DNA from 3 places in the Endozoicomonas sp. 2B-B genome. Region 3 is predicted to be linked to each of the others. Evidence: predicted binding sites of a transcription regulator. Region 3 holds the regulator's gene; each other region holds the start of a gene.
The links. Region 3 encodes PhoB, which activates phosphate uptake and scavenging genes when phosphate is short. Its sites were predicted from a motif close to TGTCATANNNNTGTCANA; they were not measured.
Positions count from the first base shown of each region.

Region 1: ACOMHB_RS04245 (putative 2-aminoethylphosphonate ABC transporter substrate-binding protein) is a predicted target of PhoB. The motif match lies at 2,520-2,537, and genes of this name have one in related genera.
Region 2: ACOMHB_RS24705 (ABC transporter permease subunit) is a predicted target of PhoB. The motif match lies at 3,216-3,233, and genes of this name have one in related genera.

Region 1 is NZ_JBLZMU010000001.1:1,037,233-1,042,836, forward strand. Features, by position in the region: gene ACOMHB_RS04235 (putative 2-aminoethylphosphonate ABC transporter permease subunit) at 1-259, opposite strand, end outside; gene ACOMHB_RS04240 (putative 2-aminoethylphosphonate ABC transporter ATP-binding protein) at 276-1,334, opposite strand; gene ACOMHB_RS04245 (putative 2-aminoethylphosphonate ABC transporter substrate-binding protein) at 1,423-2,445, opposite strand; gene ACOMHB_RS04250 (DUF29 domain-containing protein) at 2,695-3,183, opposite strand; gene ACOMHB_RS04255 (DUF29 domain-containing protein) at 3,176-3,643, opposite strand; gene ACOMHB_RS04260 (TIGR03364 family FAD-dependent oxidoreductase) at 3,955-5,088, opposite strand; gene ACOMHB_RS04265 (phosphonatase-like hydrolase) at 5,105-5,604, opposite strand, start outside.
Region 2 is NZ_JBLZMU010000002.1:98,281-103,884, reverse strand. Features, by position in the region: gene ACOMHB_RS24715 (hypothetical protein) at 1-587, shown strand, start outside; gene ACOMHB_RS24710 (RING finger protein) at 778-2,823, opposite strand; gene ACOMHB_RS24705 (ABC transporter permease subunit) at 3,277-5,550, shown strand; gene pstA (phosphate ABC transporter permease PstA) at 5,566-5,604, shown strand, end outside.
Region 3 is NZ_JBLZMU010000001.1:600,579-606,182, reverse strand. Features, by position in the region: gene ACOMHB_RS02455 (SpoVR family protein) at 1-1,250, shown strand, start outside; gene ACOMHB_RS02450 (H-NS family histone-like protein) at 1,853-2,275, shown strand; gene phoR (phosphate regulon sensor histidine kinase PhoR) at 2,713-4,032, opposite strand; gene phoB (phosphate regulon transcriptional regulator PhoB) at 4,077-4,766, opposite strand; gene ubiA (4-hydroxybenzoate octaprenyltransferase) at 5,096-5,604, opposite strand, start outside.

The DNA of each region.
Region 1 (5,604 bases), 440 kb from region 3:
TGCCAATGGAATGACTCAGGGCCGGGTTGCCAAGATACTCAGCAAAGTAACTCAGGCCAAGAAACGCCCCATTGCTGTCCTGAACGCTTCTTGCCAGCATGGCAAGGAGTGGCAGAAGCAGTGAAATGATCAGATAGAGAGCAACCGCTCCGATGACCAGCCCAAGAATCCATTGATCCCTGCTGATGGCTGGCAGCAGAGGCTTCCGGCCCAGTGCTGGAGAGTTTGCATCCGCTGGGGTGTGTGTAGATAGACTCATATTTAAAGCGGGCTCATCATGCTGCAGGGAAGACATGGATATGTTTTTCACTCAGGGACAACCGATTCTGGCTCCCCGGTTCCAGCTTAAGGCCAGCCAGCTGGTGGACAGGTACATCGACTTTAATCAGTCGCTCACTGCTCCAGCCAACAGGGCTGCACTCTGCACGAACAAAGGAGCCCTGAAACTCCAGACTTTCAACACTGACTGGCAAAGCAGACTGACCTTCACTGAAGCTCAGGTCTTCCGGACGAATCCCCAGAATCACTTTTCTCGTTGTTGACTCAGTCACTGGCAGAGAGAGTGGCTGGTTGGCCAGTACGACCTGATTCTTTTTGTTGGTATCACCTTCCAGAAAGTTCATGGCGCCAACAAATTCAGCAACGAAGCGAGAGGCTGGCTGTTTGTAAATTTCTTCCGGTGTGCCTATCTGTTCTATGTTTCCGTGATTCATCACCACGATGCGATCAGCCATAGCCATGGCTTCTTCCTGGTCATGGGTCACCATAATGGTGGTAATGCCCAGTTTTCTTTGCAGCTTACAGATCGTTTCCCGCAACTTGATTCTGACTTTGGCATCCAGGGCCGAGAGGGGTTCATCGAGCAACAACAACCCCGGAGAGAGTGCCAGAGCCCTTGCCAGTGCTACACGCTGTTGTTGACCGCCAGAAAGCTGAGAGGGAAATTTGGGGCCGGAATCCTGCAGGCCGATAATATCCAGCCATTGGTTCACGCTGCCCTCAACTTCACGTTTGGATTGACCCTGGTTTTTCAAACCAAAACCGATATTTTCTGAAACACTCAGGTTGGGGAACAGGGCATAGGATTGAAAGACAATGCCGAAGTCTCTTTGTTCAGGTGGGAGTGCTGTTATGTTGGTGCCATCCTGCCAGATCTCTCCCTGTTTACAGGCTTCCAATCCGGCAATCATTCTCAACAGCGTCGTCTTTCCGCAACCCGAGGGGCCGAGAAAACAGATGAATTCACCCTTATTAACGGACAGGGAAATCTCTTTGAGAGCGGTGAAATCGCCGAAGCGTTTCCCCAGGTTTTCGATGGTGAGAAAGGGTTTCATAGCGTTAACTTCCTAAAGCTCCAAACCTGAAAAAGCCGTTTATTCCCTTTGGGGAATAAACGGCGCTTTCTGCATAACTAGTAAGGCATCAAGACTTAGGTTCAGACATATGATCGAAACGTTTGGACCATTCAGCGAGTACAGCTTCACGCTCACTGGCCATTTCTCCAAAGTCCAGGTCCACCATAGCGCTTTCTACATCTGGATAGTTGGGTACTTCTTTACTGACGTCTTTGTGACCGACAACGGGGTACGCCTCTACATAATGCTCATTAGCTTTCTGGCTGAGAGACCAGTCGACCAGCTTTTTCGCAGCTGCAGCCTGATCGGTACCTGCAACCAGACCTACTGACTCCACATCCCAGCCAACGCCACCCTTGGGAAGAATCAGGTCCAGCGGTGCACCCTGACTTTTCAATTGGGCGCCACGAACCGCCATGGAAATACCAATAGCCACTTCACCCATGGCAGCCTGAACACAGGGCTTGGAACCTGAGTGAGTGTATTGGGACATGTTGTTGTTCAGCTTATCCATATAGGCCCAGCCTTTGTCTTCACCCATGCTCTGCAGCCAGGCGGAAACCTGCATATAGCCAGTGCCGGAAGAGGCTGGGTTAGGCATGGCAATCTGGCCCTGATAGACCGGATTCAGCAGGTCTTGCCAGGATTGAGGCTTGGGCAGTTTTTTGGCTGCGGCTACCGCTTCGTTGTAACAAATGACATTAAAGTAAGCCTGGTTGCCAAACCATGCTTTGGCGGCCTCAGGATCAACCAACTGAGACTTGATTTGATTCAGACCTCTGGGCTTGTAGGTATCCAGTACGCCTTTATCTTTCAACAGTGCCATGCTGGAACCGGCCAGGCCCCATACGACGTCTGCCCTGCTATTATCTTTTTCTGCCAGCAGTTTAGCGGTCATGATACCGGTAGAGTCCCGTACCCATTTGATGCTGATATCGGGATTATCCTGCTCAAAGGCTTTCTTGTAGCGATTCAGAATGTCGGTCTCAAAAGCAGTATAAACCGTCAATTCCACAGGAGATGCAGCGAAAGATGAAGCGCTGAAAATTGAAGTTGTTGCCAGGGTCAGGGCTGTCAGGTGTTTTTTCATGGAGCTCTCTCCAGTCGGATAATCATTTTGTTCTGGCCAAGACCAGAAGGGATATCGCGATTCTACGAGAGAGAAATGACTAAAATATTACAGATCTTTTTCGACTCTGTGACAGTTTCCTGCAACATGGCCAATTCCTGGTCGTCGGAGGCTGTGCAATCAGGCGGCGGTTCGGCAGAGTGCCCAGAACCAGGGCGGGGTCTTTGGCACCATTATTACGGTGGCGGGGATTGGGGCTGCTGCGCTGTTTTAATCGCCGGGCAGCCAGTCGTCATCTGTGATCTGTTCAAAGGTCCATGGGCATTGGCCGGGAAAGCTTTTTTTGCTCAGCTTCTGGCTTTCACTGCGAGCGTAATTGTTCATCTGCTTAACTGCTTGCCGACAAGCATCGGAATATGCACCCGCCAATAACTCCACGATCATGGGCTGTAAATGAGGGTGTTTTGAAATTTGCTTTTCAATCGCTGCTCTGGAATTGTAGATACTTGGCATCCACGTCTGGACAACCTTATCCTCTACCCACAAATCTTTCAGAATCCGTTTCTGATAATCGTATTTGAGAAGATGTAAAACCAATACCGATAAATGAGACTCAAGAGTATCTCTGGTACTGCCCATTTCGTACTCCATCGCCTCCAACAGATTGTCAATGTCGAGTTTGTGAAATTGTCGCTGAGCCAGCAGCTCCCGCTGCTGGCTCAGCCATGAGGTGTAGTCGGTTTTGTATAAATCAGTCATCGTCAGCCTCCGGCAGCCAGCCATCTTCCATGATTTCGTCATAGGTCCATGGGCACTCAGACGGGAAAGCGTCGGGTCTGCACTGCATCTCGTTGGCAGCAAGCTTTCGGGCGTACTGATAGGCTTTTGGCAAAATCTCGTCCAGTTTACTATTGAGAGCGGGATTTTCTTCAAGCTCATGCTCAATGGCAATACGTTGTTTACTGATACTGGTTGACCAGCTTCGGAACCATTGATCCATCTCATGCAAATCATTTTTTTTACGCTGCATCAGCCATTTAAGCGAGTGCATGAGTAATTGAGACAAACGGCTCTGTACTGAACGATAACGGGCTCTACCCATGTCCTCAACTTCCTCGACCAGGTTGTCCATATCAAGTTCATCGAAACGGCCTTGCCTGATAAGCTCGGCTTGTCGATAGGACCATGTGTAGAAATCAGTGTCATACAAGTTTTCCATAAATCACCTCCATTGCCCTACCACTGTAGGCAAATAACATAGGGGAATCAAAATGAATTGCTAAAGCACAGATGCTTTTGCCGGGGGCTTTGCCCGTGTTTTGGGCTGGTCAATTTGGTCATTGATGCCAGGGAGAACCGTCATGATCGCAAAGAAATGATGGGTTTGCTGAAAGATTTATCGAATGAGCGTAAAACCCCGTACTTTAATAGGGTGTCGCAAAACTCTGTCGCAAAACTCTGGTTCCCACGCACCAGCACGGGAACGAGTTTTTAGAGTTGTGCGACACTCTCTTTACGTCAAGGAGGATGTCAAAGGATGTTTTCGATATTCTTTTCTGCAATGCCGGGAGCCAGGGTCATGCCCTTGCCGCCGATGGCCGTGAGAAAGTGAATTTTGTTGTCTATGTCGTCCTGGTAGTAGTGATCGGTTTTACTCTGGCAATAATAACCTGCCCAATATTCCGCGATATCCCAGCAAGGAAGCTCAACAATGTTTCTGGCTTCTGTCAGCATCCGTTCATTGATGGATTGATTCATTGTGAAGGAGAGTTTCTCTGCCTCGCGGGCATCGGCGTACTCGTGTGAGTCGCCAATGATGATGGACCCGTCAAGCTCCTTTTTGAACAGAATATGTATCCCGTACTTATCCAGCTCTGAGTCTTTTTCTCCGGCACTCCAGGAAGGCAAGTTGCGAAAGCTCTCATAGCGTCTGATAGTCCTGCCCGAAAGCAAATTGCCATTGAGACTGACGCTCTTCAGTGGTTTGGTACGCATCATTTGGAGCTTGACCAGCTCAATATCACTGTTGAGAAAGCGTGATGGAAACAGGGTTTTGAAATCATGCCCGTTACAGACTATCGCTTTTGAAGCCCGGTATTGCTCACCAGCTGAATCCATACTGATGACTTCATCCTGCCCGGTTTCCATGCTGATGATTTGGGTGTTGGGTCGGTATTCAACGGTGTATTCCTGCTGAATAAACTCAATGATGCGGTAAATCAGTTGCAGGGGGTTAACACTGAATTCCTCCGGGAAGTACAAGGCACCTTTTGCATAACTTTTCTTGACGGCAGGATTGGCACGTATAACCTCGTCAATACTTAGCAGTGATGAAGGGTAGCCCGTTTGCTGATTTCGTTGGTGTAGCTCTTGCAACATGGCCAACTCCTGGTCATCGGAGGCTATATACCAGCTGCCATTTCTTCGGGCTGAAATATCAAACTGATCTTGCAGGGTCTGATAAATGCTCAGAGAGTCCAGGGCGGTCGGCAGCAGGTCTGCTGTCATGCCGGATGGAACAACCATGCCAAAGTTTCTGACGGTGGCCTGTACCGGTTGACTGTCTTTTTCAACCAGCAGTACCTTATACCCCCGCTTCGCAGCAGCGAAGGCGTGAAAAGTGCCAAGAATACCTGCACCGACAACCATTAAATCGTATTTCAAAGGTGTCTCCCTGTGTTCAAATGTGCTTAAGGATATCGGCCAGGTTGTCGAGCACCAGCGTTGGAGCGGCTGTTGCCAGTTGCTCCCGGGTCTGGGCGCCTGTAGTCACGCCAACCGTGATACCGCAGTGGGCGTTTTTTCCTTCCTCGATGTCAATGGCTGAATCTCCGGCTTTAAGTACCTGTGAACTGTCGTTAATGCCGGTTTTCTCCATGGCCAGCTCAATCATGTCCGGTGCTGGTCTGCCGTTTATTACATCATCCGCAGTGATCAGGGTGTCGAATTCGACCCCGGGCAGCCAGTTCATCTTTTTCAACAGGCCTGTTGCTACCTGGTGGCTATAGCCGGTGTTGAGTGCGACTTTGATGCCTTTTGCCCGCAGCTCTTTCAAAAGTTCGGGGACGCCGTCAAAAGAGGTGACTGCAAGCTCTTCATAGGCCTGTGTCAGTTGTTTTTTAAAGGACTGGAAGATTTGTTCCGAGTCCGAGTGGTCAAAGCCTTTGGACGACAGGGTAT
Region 2 (5,604 bases), on a different contig from region 3:
CGCAAAGAGATAAGCTGGGAACCGGTCGTTCTTTGGGTATTCACATTCCAAGAATTGCATTTCGCGAACCAGAAAACTCAGCATCAATCAGCCATCTTTTGGCTGGTCCTGACCCCGCGACTTGGCCTGAACCTATGGTGAAAATTGTCTGGACACGTTCACTTGCCACAAAGTTCCCCCTTGAGCGATTTCGGCCATACGGCGTTATGGTAAGCGACATTGATGGTTATCTTAGGGAGCTTGGGAACCATACTATGAGTTTTAATTGTTCCTTCGATTCCTGCAATGGCTTTTGCAGACTCGGACAATACGACGGTGGTGGATCAACTGAAGAGTCGCTGAAATCCGAAGTAAGTTCGGCGAACCAAACTCATCACGGGATGACAGAATCACAAACCTTTCAGCCACAAGCTGGTGGACATTCGTTTTTTGACGCCCTATTAGCCGGGTTATTCCCAATTTCGCAATCTTCGCCAATAAATAATCATTCAACGGAGCCTGCGGGCACCCTGGAATGTTCCAGCGACACCTATGGAGCAGGGTGGGATGTTGATTCCGATATGGATGTCGATCCCTATGAAGAGTAGTACGACATTGGTCGTCACAAAACTCTAAGACCTGAGCAGACAGACTGAACTTGCCAGAAGGCTGAGGTTCAAAGCTTTCGGTTACAACGACTTTTCCTCATGGGTACAATCTGTGTACACTCGTAGAGAATCGTTACCCACTGATAACCAGATTGAAGCAGAGAGGTCTCGCTGAAAAAGCAGCCTGGAATCAATTCCCTGACGACTTACTCTTATAATGATCAACTAATGGTTTAAGTGCCCGCGCTTGCTGAGCAATGGCCGGATCAGTGCATTTTCCTGCACTACTCAGCCTTAAATAGACATCATTATCATCTTCAGGCCAGCTGGTCCTTAATCCTTTCTGCATTAGTGACACCAGGTCCTGCACGGAGCAAAAATTAACGGCAGGCTCAAGTGCCCGCGCCTGCTCAGCAATGGCCGGATCATCGCTTCCTTGTGCACTTCTCAACCTTGTATAGATATAACTGTCCTCAAGTGGCCAGATCTCTCGCCCCACCTGCACTTGTGACACCAGGTTCTGCACGGAGTAAAAATTAACGGCTGGCTCAAGTGCCCGTGCCTGCTCAGCAATGGCCGGATCATTGCTATCTCTTGCAATACTTAACATGGTATGGAAATACCTGTCATAAACAGGCCAGGTATCTCTCCCTGCCTGCATTTCTGACACCTGATACCGTAGAGCGTACAAATTGGCTAATGGATACAAGGCCCGTGCCTGCTCAGCAATGGCTGGATCAGGGCTATCTTCTATCAGTCTTTTCAACGCCCCCGCATGGATGTAATCTTCTTTAGTCCAGCTCCTTCTCCCTGCCTGTACTTGTGACAACAGACGCTGTGCAGAGTAAAAATTCACAAATGGATAAAGTGCCTTTGCTGGCGCGGCAGTGGGTATACTATCGGGATTTAATACCCTCCATGCCTCAATACTGGTTGCATCAGTACCAAATAACGCCACATGCAGGATTCTGAAGATACCACCGTCATCGTCTGGCCAGGTTCTTGTCCCTGCCTGCACCTGTGACACCAGATGCTGCACGGAGTACAAATAAGCTGCCGGCTTAAGTGCCCGTGCCTGCTCAACAATGGCCGGATCTTTGCTATCTTGTGCCATCTTCAACCTCAGAGCGATATCACGCTCATCGTCAGGCCAGGTCCTTCTCCCTGCTTCTATTTGTGAGATCAGATTTTGCAGGGAGTACAAACAAACTGAAGGCCAAAGTGACCGCACCTGCTCAGCAATTTCCGGATCATCGATACTCTTTGCCATTCTCAACTCTAAAAAGATATGCCCATCATTGTCAGGCCAGGTCGCACTCCCTGACTGCATTTGGGACACCATATGTTGCACTGAGTAAAAATTAACTAATGGCCAAAGTGCCTGTATCTGCTCAGCGATGGCCGGATCATTGCTGGCTCCCGCACGGATCAGCCTTTCATAGATATACCTGTCATTTTCAGGCCAGGTCCCTCTTTCTAAAAGCATTTCCGTCACAATATGAGCCACCTCTTGCATTTCTTTCTGGATCAGAAAGTCACCCAGAGCACTCTGATCCTGCCGACAATATGGACATAAATGGTTGCCTTTCAGGTTAATTTCTTTTGCTAGCCACCGTTTCAGGCAGTCCATATGGAACAAATGCAAACACGACGTTTTCACCAGGTCGTCAGATTCTTCAAAGTTATTCCGGCATACTTTGCAAGTTTCTCCAACATATTCAACCCCCTGCGCTTCTTCAAAGTCATCCAAATCAGATTGAGGCAGCATAAATACGGGATATAACATAACTGTTTCTGGCTGGTGCATCTGCCTGTGACCAGACAAACCTTTCCCCGATAGTTGAGCAAGCAGTTCCGAGATATCTAACGGCACCTGACTGAATAACGACCTGTTGAACGCCCTCTTCTGTGTAATCCCTGCCAAAGCCGCAGATAAATCTTTGTCACTGACGAATTGTCCGGATTGACCGGGAGTGCTGCGATATCCATCATAAAACCATTGTTTCAACCACTGCCCGATCTTGAACAGAGCTGACAGGTAGTCAAACTGCCAGTCAGGCCTATTAAACAATCCCTTGCCAGGAATACCCGGCATAAATGGTGGAGGTGGTGGGTCGGGTGGAAATCTGCCTCCTGATAATCGCAAGGCGGATTCAGGTGTTGATGTGGGCCATTCCGGCAGTGTAAAACCTGTGCTATTTTTCTCTCTTTTCTCACTAACATTCTCCGAAGACATTAGCCACTGCCACAGAGATGACAGGAGGGAAACTTTAACGTCATCAGTTGACCTTGCTTGTGAGGGCGCATCAAACCATTGCTTTGCCTTTCCTTCTTGCGTTGCGGGAATACCAATAAGAAGTCCTTGAGAGTTGTCAGCAGCAAATCCACTGGCTGCCAGAGAGATCAAGAATGTAAATATGAAAGAAAACGGTTTTAAGTTGCACACAAATTTTCGCTTTTCTTCAGCTGGAGCCTCAGTGTAGCTGATACTGAATAGAGTGCGGTTTGGCTGCGGTATTTTTCAGACAGCGTGTCCGGTCACGGCTATCTATCGCTCAATACCAGGTATACTGTTCCAAGATACTCAGAGTGGCGGCTTGAGTACTCAACTCCCATTTTTTTCAATTCTGTCATATTTCTGTAACACAGACCTTTTAAGGTACGCTCAATAATCTCTGCGACCAGTGCCATGTACCAACCAATAATAGAAGACAGCCCTGGTGTCGATTACAACACCCCGGCTCATAAACGTCATCAGTCACTTCGCTTTCTCAAAGATCACCTGACCCGGTGGGGTGTAGCCGTCGGTGGCCTCGGTGTTATTGCCGCCATTCTGCTGATCTTCATCTATCTTCTGTACGAAGTTGGGCCTTTATTCAAAAGTGCAGAAATTGAACAAAGCAGTACCTGGACACAGACGATCACAGGGGAGCAGCGCCCTCTCTATCAGAGTATGGAAGAACAGGCTGAACTGGCTTTTTCCATCACTGCCGACGGTGCCCTGACTTTTTCATCCACCCGAACCGGAGGGCAGAAATATCGCTATTCCCTGCCCCTTCCTGCCGGGACCTCAGTCACCACAATTAACAATGATCCATCCGATAGCAACCTCCTGGCTGCGGGTCTGAGTAATGGTCAGGTCATCATTTTCAAGCACGGCTATCAAATTACCTGGCCTGATGACAAGAGGCTGATCACGCCAAGGGTCACCTACCCATATGGTGAGGAAGCGATTGATCTGATAACGGATAATGAGGCTGTTTCACACCTGAGTATCAGTGATAGTGAAGATCAGCTGCTACTCACCGGTTATGGTGACAAGCGCCTCTATATGACCGCTTTTAGCAAGGAAGAAAACTTCCTGACGGAAGAAGTCACGCTTGAAGAAATGAGTGTCACTCTGCCCGAAGTGGATGGACCTGTTCACGATGTACTGATTGCTCCGGATCAGCACTGGCTTTTTGTTCAATCCGGTGCTGATGGCCTGACACTGATCGATATCAGCAACATCAATCAGCCTCACGTCGTGTCAGAGACTGACCTGACTAACGACTCGGCCAGAGTAACAACCATGACATTCCTGTTGGGTGGAGTTTCTCTGCTGATAGGCGATGACACCGGCATGGTCAGCCAGTGGTTCATGGTCAGAGATGAACAAAACCAGTGGCACCTGCAAAGAATTCGCGAGTTCGAGCTGGCCGGTGAACCTATTATGCAGATAGTGCCTGAGCATCGCCGCAAGGGCTTTCTGGCAGCCGATGACAAGGGTAATGTTGGCATCTTCTACACCACAGCCAACAGAACCCTGCTGACTGAGAAGCTGACCGACGGTCCTGTTGAGCAACTGGTTATTGCCCCCCGTAGCAACTATATGCTGGTGAGTAGCAATGGCTCTACCGAATTCTGGCGTGTTGAAAATGAACATCCGGAAGTATCCTTGTCGGCTCTCTGGGGTAGAGTCTGGTATGAGGGTTATGAGAAACCTGAATATATCTGGCAGTCGTCTGCATCGAATAATGACTTTGAGCCAAAGCTGAGCCTGACCCCTCTGGCCTTCGGCACTCTCAAGGCCGCCTTTTACGCCATGTTACTGGCTACACCTCTGGCAATAGCCGGAGCCATCTATACGGCTTACTTCATGGCGCCAGCCATGCGTCGTAAAGTAAAGCCTGTCATTGAGTTGATGGAAGCACTGCCTACGGTCATTCTGGGTTTTCTGGCCGGTCTCTGGCTGGCCCCCCTGATCGAAAACAGTCTGGCAGGAATATTTGCACTCTTGTTGATTGTTCCAATCGGCATATTGCTCTTTGCTTTTGCCTGGGACTCCATGCCCGGTAAAATCCGCCACGCCATCCCGGACGGTTGGCAAGCAGCCCTGCTCATCCCTGTGGTACTGATCAGTGGTGCTATTGCCATGAACCTGAACGGTACCATTGAAGCAACCTTCTTTGATGGTGACCTGAGAACCTGGCTGACCTCTGATCTGGGCATTCCTTACGATCAGCGCAATGCTCTGGTAGTGGGACTGGCAATGGGCTTTGCAGTGATCCCCACCATTTTTTCTATCGCAGAGGATGCCATTTTCAGTGTTCCCAAACATCTGAGTTATGGCTCCCTGGCACTGGGTGCGACGCCTTGGCAGACCTTGATGCGGGTGGTATTGCTGACCGCCAGCCCGGGCATATTCTCTGCCGTGATGATTGGTATGGGCCGCGCCGTGGGTGAAACGATGATCGTACTGATGGCTACCGGCAACACGCCCATCATGGACGCCAATATCTTCGAAGGCATGAGAACCCTGGCTGCCAACATTGCTGTTGAAATGCCTGAATCCGAAGTCGGCAGCAGCCACTATCGAATTCTATTCCTTGCTGCACTGGTGCTTTTCCTGTTCACCTTTGTCGTTAATACCGCTGCCGAGATGGTTCGTCATCGACTGCGCAAGAAGTACAGTTCGCTTTAAGGAAGGAGCCGGAACATGAGTAATAAAATAACCAAGTGGTACCAGACTGGCTCC
Region 3 (5,604 bases):
TGATCAACTCCAACCCCTGCATTGCTTATCTCATGGAAGAAAACACCATGACCATGCAGGCTCTGGTACTGGCCCATGCCAGTTATGGTCATAACTCATTCTTTAAAGGTAACTATCTGTTCCAGACCTGGACAGATGCCGAATCCATTATTGACTACCTGATGTTTGCCAAGCGTTATGTTGCTGAGTGCGAAGAAAAATATGGCGTTGAAGCGGTTGAAGAGGTTCTGGACGCTGCCCATGCCCTGATGAACCAGGGTGTTAATCGTTACAAGCGCCCGAGACCACTTTCAGCAGAACAGGAAAAAGAGCGCCAGCAGGAAAGAGCAGAGTATATTCAGAGAACCCTGAACGACATCTGGAGCACTATTCCAAAGACGGAAGACAAAGAAGAGAAAAAAGTTGAACGCTTTCCTAAAGACCCGGAAGAGAATATTCTCTACTTTCTGGAAAAGAATGCGCCACTGCTGGAAACCTGGCAGCGTGAACTGCTGCGAATAGTCAGGAAAGTATCCCAATACTATTACCCTCAACGTCAAACCCAGGTGATGAACGAAGGCTGGGCCTGCTTCTGGCACTACCATCTTCTCCATGAGCTTTATGATGAAGGAAAAGTCACCGATGGCTTTATGCTGGAATTTCTGCACTCTCACTCAAGTGTCGTATACCAGCCTCCCTTTGACAGCCCGCACTACAGCGGCATCAACCCCTACACACTGGGCTTCAGCATGTTTCAGGATATTCGCAGAATCTGTGAAAATCCTACCGATGAAGACAGACACTGGTTCCCGGACATTGCCGACAGTGACTGGCTGGAAACCGTGCATTTTGCGATGAAAAACTTCAAGGATGAAAGCTTTATTCTGCAATTCCTGTCTCCCAAGGTGATGAGAGAACTCAGACTCTTCTCGGTTCTGGATGACGAAAGCAAGTCCTACCTGGAAGTCGATGCGATTCATAACAGCACCGGATACAAAGAAGTAAGGGAGTCGCTGGCTGCTCAATACAATCTTGGCAACCGGGAGCCCAATATCCAGGTCTTTGATGTGGATGTGCGTGGCGATCGAACCCTGACTCTCAGACATTACCAGCACCAGGGACGTCCACTGGATAAAAGTACAGAGGAATTACTCAGGCACGTACACCGGCTCTGGCAATTTGATGTCAAACTGGAGTCGGTGACCATTGATAACAAGGTAAGCAAAAGCTATCAGTGCCCGGATAAAAAAGATTCCGGGAAGTCTCACTAAAAAGATCTGATTGAAAGACGAGGGTCTTTTTATATTGAAAACTAATAAGAATTAAAAAGCCATCCGAGAATCTCCCGGACTTAAGCCTCCGTCCGGGTCACCCCGCAGCAAGGGTTGCTATTGCAACCTCACGACTGCATGGATGCAGGAGCAGTAGCTGCTTGGGACGGCCTTAAGTCCGGCAGGCTTCTGGCCCCACATATCCTATCCACTTAAAACCGAATCCCCGCTGCCACGACAGAAAGAACCAGCCCTTTCGTTCAATGCAAAAAATACTGACTACGGTGATAACCAGAAGCTTGATGCCTATTAACGATATTTTCAAAGAGTCAGATGCACGGCTGAATGGCTGTTTTTTTAAAAACAAGCAATACCCACTCAAAGCAATTCAATTCATATGCATGTCTTGATGACTCATAACCGTTTATGTATTGCACAAAATTATTCCTACCATCACATAAAGCGTTATTAAATCTATTTAAATAGTCCATAAAAGCACATTAAATGCTTCCATCAATTTAAAGCTTCCTGTATAAATAGTTACCTCCGTCATTGATAACCATTAATACCCGGTCGAATTAGTCTGAATTGGGAGTTCCTGAATGAACGTTTTTGAAGAAATTCATCACCGCCTGAGCAGTAAAACTCGTATCCGCTCTTTGTTTAAAGATGTTCATGTCGAAGATCTTGAGCGTATCATCTCCAGAATGCAGGACGTAATGCAGGAGAAAGTTGAAGCCCGCAATAAGATTGACGAAGAGCGTCAAGCCAAACTCGAAAACATTGAAGCCGTTAAGCAGATCATGGCCGAACGCGGCATTTCAATGGAAGACTTGGACCATCTGGAAATAGCGACTCAAAAACGTCGTCGTAATGTCCAAAGGTTTACTTTTGAGTACCAGACAGAAGCCGGCGACACTGTCCAATGGGATGGTTCTACCACAGGGCGCTTGCCGCGTGACTTCCAAAGCTACCTGGACCGCACCGGCAAAAAACGTCTGGAATGCGTCGTTGGCGAAGAGTAAGTCTACCTTCGTCAGTATTTCGGGTTCATGCCCGGTCTGCAACTTCTTGAATAAAGACACCAATGGATCAAAGTATCATTCTTTGAAAAACCTCCCCCTCTGACTCGAAGTAATCAGTTGGGGATCCCATTACAGAGTGCTCAGGTGGGACCACTCTCATCAACACTCTGACCAACAGCCCGCAGTGCACCCCACAGCAGGTGTTCAAGAGACAGATACAAACTAGTAAAGAAAATACAAATACGCAAGCCCGGTCTTTGCAGGATGGTTAAAATCCACCACCCTGCCAACTCCCGGGGATTAGCGTTTCAGAGTAAAGATAGTCAGGATCAGTCTGTACAACAGACTGTTCGCGAATGATGAAACCATGAAAAGATTATTCATTTTTTGATGGTAGTCCTAAAAGCAGAAAAGGTGCCACCGGCCCTTTTCTGCTTTCATGAGTGTTCCAACTCAAGGCATTTTTCCGGAAAGTAGCAAATAAAGCGGCTGCCTTTTCCAGGGTGACTGCTGATCGTGAGTTTGCCTCCGTGTCTCAGCATGACGTGCTTGACGATAGCCAGGCCAAGCCCCGTTCCCCCGGTATTCTGGCTACGACTTTTATCAATCCGGTAAAAGCGCTCAGTCAACCTCGGAATATGCATTGGATCAATACCGACACCATTGTCTTCTACCATCATATGTCCGCCTTCCCCGTCCTGCCACCAGCGCACAAGTATTTTCCCACCCTCGGGTGTATAGCGCACGGCATTAAAGACCAGATTCGAGAAGGCACTGCGCAACTCATTACTGCTGCCTGCCAAAAAGACATCTTCAGGACAATCCAGAGAAATCTGATGCTGGCTTTCACCACTGAGTGCACATCCGTCTTCAACGATACTGCTGAGCAGGGTTTTAACATGAACCCCATTCTCGTCTGCCTGAGCTTCAGCCGACTCCAGTTTGGACAGCAACAGCAGGTCTGCCACCAGATTCTGCATTCTCAGCGACTGCTCCTGCATCCTGTTCAGAGCTTTTTCCCAAACAGGGGGCAGACCTGAATCCGGGCCCAGACTGTCCAGCATGGTTTCGATGTATCCAGACACAACCGTCAGTGGTGTTCTCAGTTCATGGGAGACATTGGCAACAAAGTCTTTTCTCATGACTTCCAGCTGATTCAAGCGCGTGACATCTCTAACGGTCATGAGACGATTGCCTTTGCCATAAACCGTTATATTAAATTGCAGTTGATGATCCGGGTTGATTGGCGAGGGGATCTCAAGAGCTTTTTGATAACCACCCTGCTCAAAGTAGTCGGCAAACCTTGGATCACGTAGCAGATTGGTAATCAACTGCCCCTGATCGTCAGGCGTCTTAAGCCCTATCAAAGTTCCAGCGGCGGGATTCCACCATTCCAGGTTGCTCTGATTATCTATCATTACAACACCGTCGTTCAGCGCAGCAGTTGATTCCTGAACACGTTCAATCACTCCGGCCAGCTTTTGCCGGGAACGACTGTGCTGTTTTTGCAATCGATAGATACCATCAAAAATTTGCCCCCAGAACCCTTTACTCTCAGGAGGCTCTTTGCTCCTGGCCTTGGGGTCATTCAGCCAGTCCAGCAGCTTGAAAAGCTGACGGAAGCTCCAGACAAAATAACCTCCCATGACCACACAGAGTCCTAAAAAAGGCTCTCCAAACAACCAGCCCAGGGAAAACCCGACAATCACGTAGGCGATCATGCGGCTCAGCAAATGGGTTTTTGAAATTGTTGTCATATTACTCCCGGCCAGATAACTGCTGAGCACTGAGCATAAAAGGTTTACACCCTCGTTGAGAAACGATATCCAGTACCACGAACCGTTTGCACAAAGGCTTCGTAGTTATCACCTAAGGCCTTACGCAAGCGTCGAATGTGTACATCAACGGTTCGCTCTTCCACATAAACGTTGCCACCCCAGACCTGATCCAGTAACTGCCCACGGGTATAGGCACGCTCCTGGTGCGTCAGGAAAAACTGCAGCAAACGGTACTCGGTAGGTCCTATTTCAGCAGGTGAGCCATCAATAGAGACTCTGTGGCTGACAGGGTCCAGCTCCAATCCCTTGATGACAATGGGAGACTGGTTATCAAATCCGCCTGTACGACGGAGAACCGCTTTTAAACGAGCAGCCAGCTCGCGGGGAGAAAAAGGCTTGGTGATGTAGTCATCGGCACCGGTTTCAAGTCCCTGGATTTTGTGGTCTTCTTCACCTTTGGCCGTCAACATAACAATGGGTATTTCAGAGGTCAGCTCATTGCGCTTCAGACGACGGGCCAGTTCAATTCCAGAGACATCTGGTAACATCCAGTCCAACAAGATCAGATCGGGTTTGTTATCCACAATCAGAGAGTGCGCTTCTCTGGCATCTGCTGCCTCAAGACAGTCATACCCTGCCATTTCCAGAGCAACGGTCACCATTTCGCGAATCGGTGCTTCGTCATCTACGATCAGAATGGTCTTTCCTGGCATTAATCTCTACCTGTTATCTGTCGATTCGATTTCGGCGGTGACGTTCTGGCATCTATCAGCTGAAGCTCATTGGGGCTATACCAGGATGGTAGTGTCTCAGGACAGCACCTTTCCTATCGCTCAGGCTGTTTCTCACTACTTTGATCAACCGCACTATACACCGGACATTACACCTTTGAAATGTTACAGGCAGATGACACACTAAAGGCTGATATTGCAGCTTAAAAATAAAAAGATCCCTCAGGGTTTACAGGGTAAGGCTTTTCGCCATTTATCCCTACAGCCACCATAAGTAGCAATACTTACCAGGCTCTAAGCCGGATTGAAGATCAAAGATAACTCAACACGAAACCTGCAAATACAATGGCTCCGGCCCAGTGGTTACTGAGAAACGCCTTGAAGCAGGCTTCACGCTCACGACGACGGGTTAACCATTGCTGGTAAACGAAAAGGGCTGCGACAGCCAACAATGAGAGATAATAGAGAGCACCTAACTCCAGTTGATGGCCTGCCATGGCCAGTGTCATCAGGGTAAGTACCTGCAGGCAACCAACAATCAGGTTATCCATCTCGCCAAATAGAATGGCTGTGGACTTGATACCTACTTTCAGATCATCGTCACGATCCACCATGGCGTATTGAGTATCGTAAGCTACTGTCCAGAAGAGATTGGCCAGAAACATCAGCCAGACGATGTTTCCCAACGAGCCACTCTGAGCCGCAAAAGCCATGGGTATCGACCAGCCAAAAGCAGCCCCCAAAACCACCTGAGGCAGATGAGTGTGTCTTTTGGCAAAAGGGTAAGCCGAGGCCAGCAATAATCCGGCAAAAGAGAGCT